2 regions of the Oceanobacillus sp. FSL W7-1309 genome follow, and region 1 is predicted to be linked to the other one. Evidence: riboswitches for the same ligand, from Rfam matches in the RefSeq annotation. Region 1 holds a riboswitch; the other holds the start of a gene.

What was found. Region 1 has a riboswitch for glycine ahead of NST46_RS19585 (amino acid permease). Riboswitches for the same ligand answer to the same signal wherever they lie in the genome.
Region 2: linked by a shared signal. The riboswitch ahead of gcvT (glycine cleavage system aminomethyltransferase GcvT) and the one ahead of NST46_RS19585 (amino acid permease) in region 1 are both predicted to bind glycine.

What each region holds. Positions count from the first base shown of each region.
Region 1 covers NZ_JBBOBX010000002.1:1,413,100-1,420,598, reverse strand. The annotation lists gene sufB (Fe-S cluster assembly protein SufB) at 1-764, shown strand, start outside; glycine riboswitch at 1,194-1,295, shown strand; glycine riboswitch at 1,299-1,375, shown strand; gene NST46_RS19585 (amino acid permease) at 1,523-2,926, shown strand; gene NST46_RS19580 (S8 family peptidase) at 3,271-4,572, opposite strand; gene NST46_RS19575 (MarR family winged helix-turn-helix transcriptional regulator) at 5,096-5,440, shown strand; gene NST46_RS19570 (MFS transporter) at 5,454-6,653, shown strand; gene NST46_RS19565 (alkaline phosphatase family protein) at 7,151-7,499, shown strand, end outside.
Region 2 covers NZ_JBBOBX010000002.1:781,368-788,866, forward strand. The annotation lists gene mntR (transcriptional regulator MntR) at 227-649, opposite strand; partial or broken gene NST46_RS16570 (hypothetical protein) at 799-1,023, opposite strand; gene NST46_RS16575 (rhodanese-like domain-containing protein) at 1,451-1,825, shown strand; gene gcvPB (aminomethyl-transferring glycine dehydrogenase subunit GcvPB) at 1,872-3,329, opposite strand; gene gcvPA (aminomethyl-transferring glycine dehydrogenase subunit GcvPA) at 3,322-4,671, opposite strand; gene gcvT (glycine cleavage system aminomethyltransferase GcvT) at 4,683-5,798, opposite strand; glycine riboswitch at 5,868-5,973, opposite strand; glycine riboswitch at 5,977-6,064, opposite strand; gene NST46_RS16595 (DEAD/DEAH box helicase) at 6,202-7,499, shown strand, end outside.

The DNA of each region.
Region 1 (7,499 bases):
TTGAAAGAACATTAATCATTGTTGATGAAGGTGCATCTGTACACTATGTTGAGGGCTGTACAGCTCCAGTCTTTACAACAAACTCACTTCATAGTGCGGTTGTTGAAATCGTTGTTAAAAAAGATGCATATTGCCGTTATACAACGATTCAAAACTGGGCAAACAACGTATACAACCTAGTTACAAAACGTGCAGTAGTTGATGCAAATGGAACGATGGAATGGATTGATGGTAACATCGGTTCGAAATTAACGATGAAATACCCTGCGATTTTATTAAAAGGCGAAGGTGCACGTGGTAACACGCTATCTATCGCTATTGCTGGTAAAGGACAATTACAGCACGCAGGTGCAAAAATGCATCACTTAGCACCAAACACGTCTTCAACAATTGTTTCAAAATCAATCTCTAAACAAGGCGGAAAGGTTTCGTACCTCGGTCTTGTACACTTTGGACGTAAAGCAGACGGTGCACGTGCAAACATCGAATGTGACACGCTAATCATGGATAACGAATCGTTCTCTGATACTATTCCATACAATGAAATTTTAAATGATAACATTTCATTGGAGCACGAAGCGAAAGTTTCTAAAGTATCTGAAGAGCAATTGTTCTACTTGATGAGTAGAGGATTAACAGAGGAAGAAGCAACAGAAATGATCGTAATGGGCTTCATCGAGCCATTTACAAAAGAACTTCCAATGGAATATGCAGTAGAGATGAACAGATTGATTAAGTTCGAGATGGAAGGCTCTATTGGGTAATATAATAGGAAACCCTCGTTACAATTATAATTGTGGCGAGGTTTTTTTTTATTAAATGTTACGTAATTGCCCAATTTACGCCCTACTAATCTCTGTTCTGTTATTTTTTGACTGTTTACTTAGTTATCTAATAACATCCATTCTTCTTCTTTTCTCAACTTTTCCGCACGAATCAAATGTTAAACTCTTTACATATTTGGCAGATTCAGACGCCGTTGACCTTTTTAATATTCTTGAAGGTTTACTGAACATTTTTTTGCTTTTTCCAGTGCTGCAGCACGATAATCGTTTTGATCAGGACAAGAATTTATATCTCGGAACTGCTTTAAATTTAATGTAATGACATTGATGAGATATCAAATAATATGCTATAATAAAAATTCTATTGTTATTACAATTAAGTATATTATACAGTTACATAACTTGCGGATGATTGTATTGGGAGAGAGCGAAGTATATCGCCACCGAAGGAGCAAGTTCCAAAAAAACCATTGGAATTAATCTCTCAGGTAAAAGCACCAATACAGGACGCTACTCTGGAGAGTGCAATTTATGCCACCAAAGGGGACCTTCTATTATAGAAGGATAAACTTTCAGGTAAAAGGACAGAGAATGGAAATAATATAGCCCTTCTCTATCCTTTTTTTAAATGTGGGATTTTTCAGTTATATAATTGAAATGATGATTTTATAAAAGACTGAAGAACTAGCAACTAAATCAATTAATAATTATCAAAAAGGTTGAGAGAAGGGAATTGTATGCAAGAACAAAAATTAGATAGGGGTTTAAAAAACAGACACGTACAACTGATAGCTATTGGTGGAGCAATTGGTACGGGATTATTTCTTGGTGCAGGAAAATCAATACATTTAGCAGGGCCATCCATATTATTCGCATACTTGATTACAGGTGCTGTTCTCTTTTTAATCATGCGTGCCCTTGGAGAATTGCTGTTAAGTAATTTAAGCTATCATTCGTTTGTTGACTTTGTAAGAGATTATTTAGGTGAAATGACAGCATTTTTAACTGGCTGGACATATTGGTTCTGTTGGATTTCCATTGCAATGGCTGACTTAACAGCAGTTGGCCTCTATACCCAGTATTGGTTTCCAACGATACCACAATGGATGCCAGGATTAATCGCGCTTGTTATTTTATTATGTATGAACTTGGCCACCGTAAAACTGTTTGGAGAAATGGAATTCTGGTTCGCATTAATTAAAGTCATCGCAATTCTAGCCTTAATAGTTACAGGTATTGTTATGATTATAAGTGGTTTTTCCACGGATGCAGGTGGAGCGAGTTTCACGAATCTATGGAACCACGGAGGCATGTTTCCAAATGGTGTAAATGGTTTCATCCTCTCTTTTCAAATGGTCGTATTTGCGTTTGTTGGTATCGAACTTGTAGGACTTACAGCGGGAGAAACAGAAAATCCAGAGAAAGTTATACCTAAAGCGATAAATAATATTCCTATTCGAATTATCATTTTTTATATAGGTGCACTTCTTGTTATTATGAGTGTGTATCCATGGACCGCTATCAGCCCAACTGAAAGTCCATTCGTCCAAGTCTTTACGGTAGTTGGTATCGTTGGTGCTGCTGGTATCATCAATTTTGTCGTTCTAACTTCTGCTGCTTCAGCATGTAATAGTGCCATCTTCAGTACAAGCCGGATGGTATATTCACTCGCTAAAGAGAAAAATGCACCGGAAAAATTTGCCAAGCTTGATAAAAGAAAGGTTCCTTCCAATGCATTGTTCTTTTCGACTGCAGTTGTTTTAATTTCAGTCGCATTAAATTATGTAATGCCAGAAGGAGTATTCACACTCGTTACAAGTATTTCTACAGTATGCTTTATATTTATTTGGGGGATTACGGTCATCAGTCATTTGAAATACCGTAAAACAAGACCTGATCTGGCAAAAGTGAATAAATTTAAGATGCCATTTTATCCATTTGCAAATTATTTAATCCTTGCCTTCCTGACATTTGTTCTTGTTGTGCTTGCAATTGCAGAAGATACACGTGTTTCGTTGATGATAACGCCCGTTTGGTTTATCGCGCTAATTGTGATTTATAAGGTACGCAAAAGAATCGTGCCCCATAAAGATAAGAAAAATGAAGAAGGATTAGTGGCGGATAAGGTTGAACGGGGATAATAATCTATATGTGGAAGCCGGGCTCATGTTTTAGTCTTATTAATAAAATTATTTGGCTCGTTTCAAATGGGTTAACATTTTTGAAGAAATACCTAAATTCCCTTTATCGCCCGGCTGATTTGGGCTATAAGAAGCTCAAGGGCAGTTGATGAGCTATTTTAAGAATCAGGCGAAAGTAAAAAGTAAGTCAAATCATTCCTATCTGAAAAAGCCTAGGATGATTTGGCTTACTTTTTTTGTTCTTACACCATACATTTAACTCTGCCTAATAGTATCTAGAGGAGACAGAGGGTTTGAAAAAGCAAAACAGTAAAACTTATACGAGTGAAGAAACACGTAAGCCTCTACTCGACATTTGCAAAGTCCTCAATCAGATCACTAGCATTTAAATAACCAGCACCTTGAATATGTGGGGATTGTCCCAAATCGTCGCATGCATCCAAAAGCCTTTCTTTGACTTGATCAGGCGTAAGATTTGGATCACGTTGAAGCAATTGTGCAATTACTCCTGCACATATCGGCGTAGCCATTGACGTTCCGGATAAGGACATATAGTGAGTGTCCACACGTGCTGCTTTATTGGTTTTATCAAGGAAAGATCTGGGAGCTCGTAAAGAGATAATATCGACTCCTGGTGTTAATAAATCTGGCTTAATAAGCCCATCAATCGTCGGACCTCTACTTGAAAAATCAGCTACTGAATCATCGGATCGGTCAACGGTATTATTATCATCAGCTGCTCCGACTGTAATGACCTTTGGGCTTATTCCTGGACTTGCAATGGTTTGTTCTCCGGGACCAGAGTTTCCAGCGGCTACACAGACAACCATTCCGTTATCCCAGGCTATTTCAACCGCATTTACCACAGGATCATCTTCAGCAGGTGCTACAGCATCGGAACCGAGTGAAAGGGAAAGAATATCAATATTATATTCGGATTGATGTTGGATGCACCATTCGATTCCTTCAATAACAGTTGATAATGAACCAGCTCCCATCTTATCTAGTACTTTGACACCTACTAAATTAGCTTGGGATGCTGGAGCTTGATATTGTCCATTCGATAACAAGCCATTGCCAGCCGCATCTCCAGCACAATGAGTTCCATGACCGTTGTCATCATAGGGATCAGATTTCCTATTAACAAAATCCTTAAAGCCAATAATGCGATCTTGTAAATCTTCATGTGGATGTATACCAGTATCGATTACTGCAATGGTTACGCCTTCTCCTGTTAACCCATTATCTTTTAAAACATTTGCGTTTATTGCCGGGGAAGCGGTATCTAGTAAAGTTGTCACCTTTCTGTCTAAATAGACTTTTTGGATATGGTTGCAGTTCGTGATTAAATGTTCAATATTTTTTACGGATAATTTAGCTGAACAACAGGAAATAGAAGGGTATTCGCGAAGAGAACGACACTTTGTTTCCTTTACATCGTTTAACCCAGAAGAAAAGGAATCAGGGGCAAATTTTATTACGACGGGTAATTTCTTTGTTTTTTTTCTAACACGCTCTATGGAGCTTTGCAGGAAACAAGGGATATAACGAAAAGGCCGATAAAAGTTAACCATTTCTCCCCTTATATTTTTGTCAACTTTTTTTCCATTGCGTCGGACCAAGTCAATCATTGAAAAATTTAACATACACTTTCTCCTTTCTTTGATTTACGATATTCTACGTAAACTGTCAGAAAGGAGCGTGATTAAATAGTATAGAAAATAGTAAAAAAGGTAGATAACTATATGGTTATAGAGTGAATTACTATGAGGAAAGGGAAATTAGAGAAACTGTTTTCTAGTAAGAGTTGTGTTTCGTTTTTATTTATTAGGTAGAAGAGGCTGAAACATAACTAAAATACTTAATGTTAAAGACGAACGATGTACAAACTTAGCGAATTATATTTCCGGAGCGAGTTATTTGCATCAATCATGTTCGGTTTTCACTTCATAAAAATACTTTTGTCCCAGCTTCTTTTGTTCTAGCAATAGTAACTTTAGCATCGTATAGACAAATTCCTGAAATTTTGTTATCATAGATAATGGTTACCTTAGGTAACCATTATCTATGATAATCATATAGGAGGCGTTTTCCATAAAATCTGCACAGAAATTTTTCCATCAATTAATTATGTTGTATCGCCCTTTTGAAAATAGACTTAATGTCTTGTTGAATAAACATAACCTGCATCGAGCACAGTGGACCATTTTGTATTATCTGTACAATTATGGAGCTTCAACACTTGTGGAAATTTCTCATTATCAAGGTGTGGAGAAGCCTACCATCACTAGAACCTTTGCCAGTTTAGAGGAAATGAGCTATGTCGAACAGGTGGCTGGAAGAAATAAGCGCGAAAAACGCATGCAGCTGACTGGGCAAGGAACAGCTGTTTATGAGGAAGTACGTGTGACCATTGATCAGTTTGAAAAGGAAATTCTAAAAGACATCTCGGAATCAGAATTGATTGATTTTATTCGGGTGATGGAAGAAATTAAAAATAATATTAAGAAGTGAAGTGATAGAAACAGTGAAACAAACAAAATCTCAATTATGGACGAAGAATTTTATTATTATAGCAGCAGCAAATTTTTTCTTATATTTCGTTTTTTACTTATTATTAGTGACCATGGCTGTTTATGCAGTCGATAAATATCATGTTTCAGAGAGTGTAGCTGGTCTTATAACAGGTATATTTATCATAGGAACATTAGTAGGGCGTTTGTTTATTGGACGAATGATCTCATCTATTGGGTACAAGAAAGTATTATATTTTGGGCTTACCTTTTTTATTTTGACATCCCTTTTATACTTTATTCATGCAGGGATAGAGATACTGCTTGTAACTCGTTTATTACACGGAATCGCATTAGGGGTGGCAAGTACAGCTACAGGAACTATTATTGCTGAGTTGATTCCTAATGATCGAAAAGGTGAAGGGATTGGCTACTTCAGTATGAGTATTACGCTGGCAACAGCCATTGGACCCTTCTTTGGACTATACATGAGCTCACATACGAGCTATCAAGTGATTTTTGGCTTTTGTCTTGCATTAGCGATTATTAGTTTTATCATATCTCTGTTTGTTAAGATACCATTTGCAGGAAAACCTGCAAATGTAGCTGAAAGAAGGAAAATTAAGTTTTCCGATTTTGTGGAACCAAGAGCACTGCCGATTGCATTCATTGTAATTATCGTATCACTTGGGTATTCAAGTGTTCTTTCTTTTATTAATTTCTATGCAATCGAGATTGGTCTTGTCGAGGTGGCAAGCTTCTTTTTCGTTGTTTATGCAGTAGCTATCCTAGTATCACGTCCATTTACAGGTCGCTTAATGGACTTAAAAGGTGAAAATACTGTTATGTATCCAGCTTTTATTCTGTTTGGTGCAGGATTACTGCTTCTAAGCTTTACAACGAATAGTTTTGCTTTATTAGCAGCTGGTGTTCTTATTGGTCTTGGATTCGGAAACATGCAATCCATTACCCAAGCAATAGCGGTTAAAGTGACACCGCCAGATCGGATTGGATTAGCAACATCAACTTACTATATCGCGCTTGATGCTGGTCTTGGATTCGGTCCTTATTTACTTGGCTATCTGATTCCGCTGACTGGATATAGCAGCTTATATTTCATGATGGGGCTCATGGTTTTCGTTACGATAGTACTTTATTTCTTCATGCATGGAAAAAGGAAAGAGCGGATTGGCGAAAAAGCCGATGCTATGTAAATGTCAATAAAGCATAGATATTATAGATTATAAAGAAAGCAAGCTTGTTCGTAGTTCAAGGTTGTTATACCTTATGAGATAAAATTCTACTATAGAGGGAAAATGCAAACCCTTGTCACGATAATATCTGTGGCAGGGTTATTTTTATTTGTTCCTAATTGTTGAAAGTGATATGTAGCAGTTAATATTGATGCAATATCAAATCAATTCGAATGAGCTTGTTGAGCGCATGGCTGAGTATCTTGCATTCATGAAATTATAGATACTGTGCAAAATAATAAAATAGGACCCAATTATTATTTTGGATTGAAAACTGCTCACGTTTTGGACAACCTCTCGAATTATTTCTATAAGCTAAACACATAGTAATCATTATTTTATAGTAGATTTTTGAAGCTTCCTGCTGGTCTTTGAATAGTTGGTTAAAAGAAAATAGAACCGATTCAGAGCAAAGAGGGGGAAATTCACATATTGAATCTCGTGCGAGGATGGTAATTATGAAAAAAAACACACAATCGAAAAAAACTGTAATCTTGCTGAACATCGATTCATTGATGTCTGAACCGCTGGAATTAGCTATTCAAACAGGACAAGCTCCTGCTTTACAATTTTTGATGGAAAATGGTAGTTATTTTACGAATATGGTGACTTCATTTCCAACCATGTCGGTAACAATCGACAGCAGCCTTTTGACAGGTACTTATGCTGACCAACATCATATACCTGGTTTAACTTGGTTCGATAATTCCAAAAAAGAGATTATTAACTACGGTACTGGTTTTAGGGAAACGTTTAGGTTAGGGATTCGCAGAACGGTCCATAATATGCTTTTCCGACTGAATAATG
Region 2 (7,499 bases), 630 kb from region 1:
TTTTCATGATGTGTGCTTAACTACCTTCGTAAGCGAAATGAAAGGGTAATCTCTTTATATATATAAGCAAAGCGCTAAGAATAGAACAATGTCGATAAAATTGTCGTGGAGCGTGAGAACTGTGAACATGTTAGAGCGAATCATAATCACCGAAGAATAAACTCGGCCAATCTTTTAATTCATGAAAAAACCATACAGATCCACGTGAGCTGTATGGTTTTTATGCTTATTCTTTTACACTCTCCGCTTGGACTTTTTTTAATTCTTCCTGTCTTGCAGAATCTGTTTTAAAATAGTTGACAAGATCGCCAATTCGATCGATTGAATTCCAGCTTAAATGATGCTCAATACCTTCTACATCATTGTAAATATTATCTTTCTCTACCCCGATGATTTCTAAAAACTCTTCCAGAAGCTCGTGTCTAAACACTAAACGCTTTCCAATTTTTTTTCCTTTTGCAGTCAGTACAAATCCTCTATATTTTTCATAGTTTAAGTATTCGTCTTTATCTAATTTTTGTACCATTTTTGTCACGGAAGATGGGTGCACTTCTAATGCTTCTGCAATATCGGATACACGGGCATATCCTTTTGTTTCAATTAAGTTATATATTTGTTCGATATAATCTTCCATACTTGGAGTAGGCATGTAGATCTCCTCGTTTCAAGAATATTTTTTGTTTAGGGCAAAACTGTTTCTCTACTTTGAGGATACAGGAAAAGACAAATTAACACAAGTTATATTATTTTAGACGGTAAAAAACAATAGAAGTGCTACGGGGACTCTTCTTCTTATAGTTAAAGACCACATTTCAGCTGTGCTCCACAGCTTGTACAAGTATTACAACCACCAATCTCCTCTACACTATCCGTTCGACAAACTGGACAGGTGTCACCAATTTCGGAACCAATCGTAACAATGATTCATTCTAGCTCTTGGATTGTATCCATTAACACAACTTTAGGTTTTTCGGTATCTGTGAACAACTCTGTTTGTTCACCAACGGTGTTTTCTTCTGCTTCTCTTCCATGCATTCTTCGCACGTACTTTTTTCTCTTGGAGTTTTGATTTATCCCTTTTTTATTTCACTCCTTTTTAGACCCTCAATCATTCGTTGTCTAGATGGATTATCGGAAGCCCATAATTCTTTCATATGTTCACCTATTATCTTCTAGGCACTATCACTATGCTTTAGGTTCTAATGCCCGCTGGGTTCCCCATAAGCTGCTTTATTGATAGTTGTATTCTTTGTCAAGCACGAAATAAAAAATCAGCTATAAAGCAATAATCCACAATATGCAATTTGTAACATTTTACGAATTATGTAATCATGGAAACTGCAAATCGTGAACTTTTCTTATAGGAAAGAGAAAAACTTTGAAATATACCACGTCTACCCATATAATAAAATAGATAATGAACATTTTTTGGACAGACGGGGGAAGTAAAATGGAGTTTTTAATTATTGCCGTAGTTGTCTTGCTTGCTGTTGGTTTATTCCGCTATTATAGACAACGTAATTACTTGAAGGTATTAACGGAAGATCAATTCCGGGAAGGATATCGGAAAGCTCAATTAATAGATGTGCGAGAGCCTCAGGAATTTGAGAGAGGTCATATTCTTGGAGCAAGAAATATTCCTGTAAGTCAAATGCGTCAACGTTTAGTAGAAATGCGAAAAGATAAGCCTGTGTACCTTTATTGTCAAAGCGGTACACGTTCTGCTCGTGCGGCACAGCTACTACACAAAAAAGGCTATCAGGATATTTATCATTTAAAAGGCGGTTTCAAGAAATGGACCGGTAAAATTAAAACGAAAAATTAATAAAAATTTAGCCTTGAGGTTCAAAAGTTACCTCAAGGCTTATTTTTTATTTATAATATCGTAAAATAGGCTTTCTTGCTGCGGTAGTTTCATCCATTCGTTTCACAATTGTATTATGTGGTGCTTCCTGTACGACTTCAGGATTATTCTCTACTTCCTCAGCAATTCGAAGCATTGCATCGATAAAACCATCTAATGTTTCCTTCGATTCAGTCTCTGTAGGCTCAATCATCAAGCCCTCCTCTACATTCAATGGGAAGTAAATGGTTGGTGGATGGTAATTAAAGTCTAATAGTCGCTTTGCAATATCAAGAGTACGTACCCCAAGCTTCTTTTGTCTGCTTCCTGACAATACAAATTCGTGCTTACAATGCTGGTTATATGGTAATTCATATGCCTTCTCCAATTTCCGCATCATATAATTCGCATTTAATACCGCATATTCACTTACTTTTTTCAAACCTTCTGCTCCCATTGTTCGGATATACGTATAAGCTCTGAGATTAATTCCAAAGTTTCCGTAGTATGGCTTAACACGACCGATTGATTGAGGTCTATCATATTCGAACACATATTCATTCTCTTTTTTCGTAATAATCGGTTTAGGAAGAAAAGGTTCGAGCTCTTTCGATACACCAACAGGTCCAGAACCTGGTCCGCCGCCGCCATGGGGACCTGTAAAGGTTTTATGAAGATTTAAATGCACTGCATCAAAGCCCATATCTCCTGGACGTGTATAACCCATAATTGCGTTTAAATTTGCGCCATCATAATATAATTTCCCACCTGCAGCATGAACAATTTCTGCCATTTCCATAATTTCTGTTTCAAATAATCCAAGTGTATTTGGATTTGTCAGCATGAGTGCAGCGGTATCATTACCAACAACACGTTTTAAGTCTTCTAAATCTACAAGTCCTTTTTCATTTGTTTTTACGGTTACTGCTTCAAAACCAGCAACTGCTGCTGATGCCGGATTTGTGCCATGTGCAGAATCCGGCACAATCACTTTTGTTCTCCCAAAATCGCCATTTGCTTCATGAAACGCGCGAATCATCATTAATGCAGTCCATTCACCATGAGCACCTGCAGCGGATTGTAAAGAAACTTCATGCATCCCTGTAATTTCTTTTAAAGCCGTTTGCAAATCATAAAGCATTTCCATTGCACCTTGAACCGTTTTGGGATCTTGGTATGGATGGATATGGCTAAATCCTTCCAAGCGTGCAACATCTTCGTTGATTTTCGGATTATATTTCATCGTACAGGATCCTAGTGGATAGAATCCAGAGTCCACTCCATAATTTCGATTAGAAAGCCCAGTGTAATGGCGCATGATTTCCAGCTCACTTACCTCTGGTAACTCTGGTGGAGTCTTTCTTACGTATACGTCATCCAATTCAGCATTAAGATCAATTTCTGGAACATCTAAATTCGGCAGGCTATAGCTTGTTCTTCCTTCCTTGCTACGTTCAAATATTAATGGAAACTCTTGATTAGCCATTGATATCCCCCAATTCTTTTACAAACGTATCAATATCTTCTTTTGTACGAATTTCTGTTACAGCAATTAACATATGCCCTGTTAATTCAGGATAATTGCGTTCCAAATCGTATCCGCCAATAATTCCTTTTTCAAACAGCTTATCATTTATAGCTGGTACGGAATTAGAAAGCTTTACAACAAATTCATTAAAGCTTGGATGTTCATATACGATTTCTAAACCAGCTGCTTTACATTGTTCAATTGCATATCGTGTTTTTTGCATGTTCAAAGCTGCCATTTTCCGCAATCCATGTTTACCTATTGAGCTCATTGCAACTGAACTTGCAAGTGCATTTAATGCCTGATTTGAACAAATATTAGAAGTAGCCTTATCACGACGGATATGCTGTTCCCTTGCCTGTAATGTTAATACAAAGCCTCGTACACCATCTTCATCCTTTGTTTGTCCCACTAAACGCCCTGGAACTTTACGCATTAGTTTTTCGGTCGTTGCAAAATAACCACAGTGAGGTCCACCGAATTGTCCAGCAATCCCGAATACTTGCGTATCACCAACAACGATATCTGCACCGAATTCTCCGGGCGGTGTTAAGTATCCAAGAGCCAATGGATTACTGGAAACGATAAACATGGTTTTCTTTTGTTGCTTAATTAATTCCTCCACCTTTTGTAACGGTTCAATTTGACCGAAGAAGTTCGGGTATTGTATCACAACACCAGCAATCGTATCATCCAACTCTTGTTCTAAATGATCAAGGTCCGTTAAACCATTCTTTAATCCGATTTCCACGATTTCAACATTCTGTCCTCTTGCGTATGTCTCAATAACAGCACGTGACTCCGGGTGCACAGCTTGAGAAACAAGCACTTTTCTCCGTTTCGTTTGTGCTGCACTTAAATTAACCGCTTCTGCTAAAGAGGTTCCGCCATCATACATCGAAGAGTTGGCAACAGGCATTCCAGTTAATTCAGAAATCATCGTTTGAAACTCAAAAATTGCTTGCAGCTCACCTTGGGAGATTTCCGGTTGATATGGTGTATATGCTGTATAAAATTCCGATCTGGAAATAACATGGTCAACAACAGATGGAATAAAATGATCGTACACACCAGCTCCAAGGAACGAAGTATATTGTTTTAAACTAGCATTTTTATTTGCCATTTCAGTTAGTTCTTTTTTTAATTCGTATTCATTTGCTGGCTTTTTTAAGTTCAATTCTCCTTGAAAGCGTACACTACTTGGAATGTCTGAAAAAAGCTCATCTGTGGTTGAAACTCCGATTGTTTGCAGCATTTCTTCTTGATCGGTTTCAGTCATAGGTAAATAACGAAATTCCATTACGATGCCCCCTATTTATCTCGTTTATAAAATGGTGTCTTTACAATAATTGCTTTTAATTTGCGTTTTCGAACTTGGACTTCTAATTCTGTACCTTCATTTGCAAACTCGGAATCAATAAGTGCTAATCCAATATTTTTGTTAAAAGTTGGGGATTGTGTACCAGATGTTACAAACCCAATCACTTGATCATCCTTCAATACCGTATATCCATGCCGTGGAATGCCTTTATCGATCATTTCAATTCCAACTAATTTTCTTGTCGTTCCATTTTCCACTTGCTCTTTTAGTACAGATTTCCCTATAAAATCTGCTTCTTTGTTCACTTTTACAGCAAACGAAAGCCCCGCTTCAATTGGGCTGATATCCTTTGATAATTCCTGACCATACAATGCAAGACCTGCTTCGAAACGAAGTGTATCACGCGCGCCAAGTCCAATTGGCTCGAGCCCTTTGTCTTTTCCTGCCTCAAGCAGCCGATTCCACAAAGCAGGACCTTCTGATTTGTCAATATAGATTTCAAATCCATCTTCACCAGTATAGCCAGTACGCGAAACAATTGCAGTATGTTCTGAATTTTCCAGCGGAACATTTGCATCGAAGCGGAAAAACTTGATCTCGGATAGATTGGTTTTTGCAAGCTGCTGCAATATCTCCTCTGAATTCGGTCCCTGTAATGCAAATTGAACATAATCAGCTGAGGTATTGGTAATCGTTACTTCCTTTTCGCTGTATGTGTTATGCTGGAGCAGCCACTCATAATCTTTTTCTGTATTCGCTGCATTCACCACTAACAAATAATCATTTTCTGCAAGCATATAAATAATTAGATCATCGACTGTTCCCCCGTTTTCATAGCACATAATCGTGTATTGTGCTCGGTTTGGCACGAGCTTGGTCACATCATTTGTCATAACGTATTGCAGAAATTCTAAGCTTTTAGGGCCCTTTACAGCAATTTCCCCCATATGTGACACATCAAATAGCCCTGCTTTTGTTCTGGTTGCTTCGTGTTCCTGTTTGATCCCAGTAAATTGTACTGGTAAATCCCAGCCCCCAAAATCAATTGTTTTCGCCCCGTATTTTCCATATTCCGAAAAAATAGGTGTTCGTTTCAACTCGCTCATACCATCCACTCCTCCTAATTTTGTTGAAAAAGTGCATAAAAATAGAGATTCCTTCCTTACCGAAGAAATCTCTGTCCTTAAACCAGAAAGTTGCATACTTATACGAACGTTGGATGACTGTATAAGTATTTGCTTCGTGGGTGGTTTACTAATTCTAAGTAAACACTCTCCAGAGTTGCGTCCTACAAGAGTCTTTTTGCCTGAGAGATTCGCTCTTAACTTGCTCCTTCGGCGTTACATAATGTAAGCTCTCCCCTTGTAATCATCCGCTAATGAAAAATTTATATTTGGTTATACTATGTATCAGAATGTAAGGAACTCTATTTCACTTTGAATTATAACATATCAAAAAGCAAAATTATAGTGAAATCCAAATTTTAATAATAGGATGTGTGTTCAACATATGGATTCTATTGAACTACAAAAAGATTCAGCCTTTATCAATGCTCTAGAAACAGCCATTAGCAAAGAGGGTCCTTTCTCCAATTGGGAACTCTTTTCGATGGCATTTCAAGCTGAGTTAACAACAAGTTCACCTTCTTTTAATGGGTTACGTGCATTAGAGTATCTTCCACATGTTAACTTTTTAGATCACCAAACCGATGTTGCTGAACAAGCAATTGAAAAGATGAATGGTCGTGCAATATTAGCAGATGAGGTCGGATTAGGAAAAACAATTGAAGCAGGTCTTATTTTAAAAGAATACATGATTCGGGGATTAGTAAAAAATGCACTTATTCTCGTTCCTGCATCGCTTGTTAACCAATGGGTGAAGGAATTGAATGAAAAGTTTTATATACCAGCAGTTGCACATCGGAAGAATTATAGTTGGAAAGAAAATCCGATTATTATTTCCTCCCTTGATACAGCAAAACGTTCTCCTAACCGTGAAGAAATAATTGACACGGAATATGATTTTATTCTGATTGATGAAGCGCATAAGCTTAAAAATCATAAAACAAAAAACTATCAATTTGTACGTGCAATTAAAAAGAAGTACTGCTTGCTTTTAACAGCTACACCTGTACAAAACCGATTAATTGAGATATTTAATTTAATTACAATACTTCGACCTGGTCATCTAGGAAATTATGATTCCTTTATCGAAAAATATGGTAAGGATCGAAGTAAGCTGGAACAAGATCCTTATTTAAAACAATTGATTCAAAAAGTAATGATTCGAAATACGAGAAAAGCAACAAAACTCACTGAATCTAAACGGAAGATTGAGACCTTATGGATTGATTTTCCTGATAAAGCACGCGAAGTATATGACGATCTTGTCAATACTACAATCGCGTTCTCCACTTTTTCGAAAATTACGTACCTCCGTGAGATATGTTCATCACGAGAAGCTTGTTATATGTCATTATCTAAAATTAGTGAGCATGAAAATAATGCAGCTGTATTAAAACCGTTACTTAGCAAAATTGAGGAGCTGCCTCACCACATAAAAGCTGAAAAAGCAGTAGAGCTAATTAAATCAATAGGTGATGAAAAAGTTATTATTTTTACAGAGTATCGAGCAACACAATATTTCTTACAATGGTATTTACAGCAACATGGTATCTCATCGGTCCCCTTCCGAGGTGGATTTAAACGTGGTAAAAAGGACTGGATGAAACAACTGTTTAAAGATCATGCGCAGGTTTTGATTGCTACAGAGGCTGGAGGTGAAGGAATTAACCTTCAATTTTGCAG